DNA from 2 places in the Streptomyces sp. Ac-502 genome. Region 2 is predicted to be linked to the other one. Evidence: riboswitches for the same ligand, from Rfam matches in the RefSeq annotation. Region 2 holds a riboswitch; the other holds the start of a gene.
The links. Region 2 has a riboswitch for S-adenosylmethionine ahead of thrC (threonine synthase). Riboswitches for the same ligand answer to the same signal wherever they lie in the genome.
Positions count from the first base shown of each region.

Region 1: another riboswitch for S-adenosylmethionine. It lies ahead of ACEXOX_RS14795 (aminotransferase class V-fold PLP-dependent enzyme); the one in region 2 lies ahead of thrC (threonine synthase).

Region 1 is NZ_JBHFFO010000001.1:3,293,318-3,295,512, reverse strand. Features, by position in the region: gene trpD (anthranilate phosphoribosyltransferase) at 1-942, shown strand, start outside; SAM riboswitch class IV at 1,027-1,144, shown strand; gene ACEXOX_RS14795 (aminotransferase class V-fold PLP-dependent enzyme) at 1,315-2,195, shown strand, end outside.
Region 2 is NZ_JBHFFO010000001.1:6,266,995-6,269,189, forward strand. Features, by position in the region: gene ACEXOX_RS28665 (glucosyl-3-phosphoglycerate synthase) at 15-962, opposite strand; SAM riboswitch class I at 1,127-1,284, shown strand; gene thrC (threonine synthase) at 1,302-2,195, shown strand, end outside.

The DNA of each region.
Region 1 (2,195 bases), 3.0 Mb from region 2:
ATCATGCGCGGCGAGGCCACCGACGCGCAGATCGCGGGCTTCGCGGTGGCGCTGCGTGCCAAGGGCGAGACGGTCGCCGAGATCACCGGCCTGGTACGGGCGATGTACGCGCACGCCAACCTCATCGACGTGCCGGGCCCGAGCGTGGACATCGTCGGCACCGGCGGCGACGGCGCCAAGACCGTCAACATCTCCACGATGTCCTCGATCGTGGTGGCCGGCACCGGCGCGAAGGTCGTCAAGCACGGCAACCGCGCCGCCTCGTCGGCCAGCGGCGCGTCCGACGTGCTGGAGAAGCTGGGCGTCAACCTGGACCTGACCCCGCGCCGGGTCGTCGAGGTCGCCGAGGAGGCCGGGATCACCTTCTGCTTCGCGGTCAAGTTCCACCCGTCGCTGCGGCACGTGGCGCCCGCCCGGCGCGAACTGGGCATCCGTACGACGTTCAACGTGCTGGGCCCGCTGACCAACCCGGCGAAGGTACGGGCCCAGGCCACCGGCGTGGCCGACGCGCGGATGGCGCCGATCCTGGCCGGCGTGCTGGCCGAACGCGGCTCCAGCGCGCTGGTCTTCCGGGGCGACGACGGACTGGACGAACTGACGACCACCGCCACGTCGAAGGTCTGGGTCGTCCGGGACGGCGGCGTGCGTGAGGAGGCCTTCGACCCGCGGGACGTGGGCATCGGCCTGGTGCCCGTGGAGGCGCTGCGCGGCGCCGACGCCTCGTACAACGCGGACGTGGCGCGCCGCCTGCTGGGCGGCGAGACCGGGCCGGTGCGGGACGCGGTGCTGCTCAACTCGGCCGCGGCGCTGGTGGCCCTGGAGCCGACCGAGGCGCCGCTGAACGAGCAGCTCGCGGCCGGCATCGAGCGGGCCGCCGAGGCCATCGACTCGGGGGCGGCCCGCCGGGCGCTGGAGCGGTGGGTGGCGGCCAGCAACGCGTGACGGCGATCCGCAGTGGCGCGGGGCCCGGTCCGGGATACGGACCGGGCCTTGCGCGTTCCCGATCGTGTGGCATGATGCTGATCAGGTCACGAGTGACAGCGACTACGGCCCCGGCCCGCTGTCCGGCAACCCTCCGTCCGTGGCGGGGTGCCCCGGGTGATGACCAGGTCGCAGGCAGCGAGGTCTGCGGCAAGCGCGGATCCCTCGCCAGGGATCCTGGTCCTTGAGGGAGATCTCCCGATGATTCAGCGAATGCGTTAGGGCCGTTCGGCCCCGTTTTCCGCACCCCTTTTTCTTTCACCGCTGTCGGCCGGCCCCGCTTCGGCGTGTGGGCCCCGCAGCGAAGTCGCCCTGCCTTCACGGGAGTTCGCCATGCCTGTTTCCGCTACCGCTGCCGCCGCCCCTACCGCTACCGCTGCCGCCACCGATGCCGCCTCCGATGCCGCTGTCTGTGCCCCGCTGCCCGTGCTGGGCCGGGACGTGCTGGTCCCGCTCGTCACCGGCGGCGAGGTCGAGTACGCGGCGCTGGACATCGCCGCCAGCGCCCCGGCGCTCCAGCGCGTCTGGGACGACGTGGCCGCGTACGCCCCGTACTACGGCAGCGTCCACCGCGGCGCGGGCTACCTCTCGCAGCTGTCCACCGACCTGTTCGAGAACAGCCGGGCGGCGGTGGCGGACTTCCTCGGGTGCCGGGAGGGCGACCAGGTGGTCTTCACCCGCTCCACCACCGACTCGCTGAACCTGCTGGCCGCCGTGCTGCCCGCGGACACCCGGGTGTTCGTCTTCGAGACCGAGCACCACGCCTCGCTGCTGCCCTGGGAGCAGCGCGCCGACGTCGAGGTGACGTACCTGGACGCGCCCCGTACGCCGCGGCAGGCGGTGGACACGCTGGAGCGGGCGCTGGCCGAGCGCGAGCCGTATCGGAATGCGCTGGTCTGCGTGACGGGTGCTTCCAATGTGACCGGTGAGCTGTGGCCCGTACGGGAGCTGGCCGCCGCGGCGCACGCGCACGGCGCGCGGATCGTGCTCGACGCCGCCCAGCTCGCCCCGCACCACCCGGTCGACATCGCGGAACTGGACGTGGACTGGGTCGCCTTCTCCGGCCACAAGCTGTACGCGCCCTTCGGCGCCGGCGTGCTGGCCGGGCGCGCCGACTGGCTCCAGGCCGCCGAGCCGTACCTCGCGGGCGGCGGCGCCAGCCGTACGGTCGCGCGCCGCGCCGACGGCGGGGTGGACGTCGACTGGCACACCAC
Region 2 (2,195 bases):
CCGGACCGGCGGCGTCACGCCGCCCGGCGCTCCGCGTACTCCGGTATCTCCGCCATCGGCGGCCGCTCCTCGGTGTCCACGTCCCAGGTGCGCGGCACGAAACCGGTCTCACCGCGCTCGAACTGGGTCAGCCGCGGGCGCACCAGATGGCCGCGGGCCAGCCGCAGCTGCGCGGTGCGGTAGATGGCCGCCGCCATCCTGCCGAGCGCCTGGCCGCTCTGATGGCGGTGCTTGCGCACACCGATGTCCACCTGCGCCAGCGCGTCCAGCCCCACCGTGTGCAGCGCGTCGACCAGCAGGCCCAGCTCCACGCCGTAACCCACCGGGAACGGCAGCCGCTCCAGCAGCGACCGGCGGGCCGCGTACTCCCCGCCGAGCGGCTGCACGAACCCGGCGAGCTGCGGCCAGTGCAGGTTCAGCAGCGGCCGGGCGACCAGCTCGGTGACCCGGCCGCCCTGGCCCGCCGCCTCGCCGAGCGGACGGTCGTACATGCCCTTGACGAACTGCACGTCCGGGTCGGTCAGCAGCGGGCCGACGATCCCGGAGACGAAGCCCGGGTCGAATTCGCGCAGGTCGGCGTCGACGAAGCAGACGATGTCACCGCCGGTCGCCAGCAGGGAGCGCCACAGCACCTCGCCCTTGCCGGGCAGCGCGGGCAGCCGCGGCAGCACCTCGTCCCGGTGGACGACCCGCGCGCCCGCCTCGGCCGCGACCTTGGCCGTACCGTCCGTGGAACCGGAGTCCAGCACCACCAGCTCGTCGACGAGCGGCACCGACGGCGTCATCAGCCCCGTACGGATCGCCTCGACGATCGCCCCGACCGTCGCCTCCTCGTCGAGCGCGGGCAGCACGACGGAGACCGTCTGTCCCGTCTCGCGCTTCGCGGCCAGCAGCCGGTCGAGCGGGCGGTCCACGGCCGACCAGGACCGGCCGGCCAGCCAGCGCTCCACCTCTTCCAGCACGTGCGCGTCTCCTTCGTTCCCGGACCAGCGAATGTGATCCATCTCGCGGTGCGGACGGCTGTCTCGACCGCCCGGCCCTTCGGTTACAGTCTTGAACAACGCGAACGCCCCGGACATGCCGGGGTCGGCGCGACAAACGCCTGGGCTCCGGCCCAGCGCCATACCGCTCATCCAGAGGGGCAGAGGGACACGGCCCGTTGAAGCCCCGGCAACCCTCCAGCCGGTCTCCGTCGCCGCACAGTGTGTGCGGCCCGCGAGGCTCCCGGCTCGGGAAGGTGCCAATTCCGTCTCGCGGCGAGATGCGTCGCGAGGAAGATGAGGAGAAAGGGCCTCGCCTCCATGGCTGTGCAGTCCGTCGAAAGCACCCCGTCCACCAGCGTCTCCCTCGGCCCCGCCGTCGCCCTGTCCTGCCGCGAGTGCGGCGAGCGCTTCGACCTCGGACCGATCTTCGCCTGCGTGTCCTGCTTCGGGCCGCTGGAAGTGGCGTACGACCTGCCGGCCGGCGACCCCGAGGGTCTGCGCGAGCGGATCGAGGCGGGCCCCAACAACATCTGGCGGTACGCGCCGCTGCTGCCCGTCCCGGCCGACGTCGCGGACAAGCCCAACCTCAACCCCGGCCTGACCAAGCTGGTCAAGGCCGACAACCTGGCCCGTGAGCTGGGCGTCACCGGCGGCCTGTACGTCAAGGACGACTCCGGCAACCCGACGCACTCCTTCAAGGACCGCGTCGTCGCCATCGCCGTCGAGGCCGCCCGCGCCTTCGGCTTCACCACCCTGTCCTGCTCCTCCACCGGCAACCTCGCCGGGGCGGTCGGCGCGGCGGCGGCCCGGGCCGGCTTCCGCTCCTGCGTGTTCATCCCGCACGACCTGGAGGCGGGCAAGGTCGTCATGGCCGCGGTCTACGGCGGCGAGCTGGTCGGCATCGAGGGCACCTACGACGACGTCAACCGCTTCTGCTCGGAACTGATCGGCGACCCGCTCGGCGAGGGCTGGGGCTTCGTCAACGTCAACCTGCGCCCGTACTACGGCGAGGGCTCCAAGACCCTCGCGTACGAGATCTGCGAGCAGCTCGGCTGGCGGCTGCCGGACCAGATCGTCATCCCGATCGCCTCCGGCTCCCAGCTCACGAAGATCGACAAGGGGCTGAAGGAGCTGATCGCGCTCGGCCTGGTCGAGGACAAGCCGTACAAGATCTTCGGTGCCCAGGCCGAGGGCTGTTCCCCGGTCTCCACC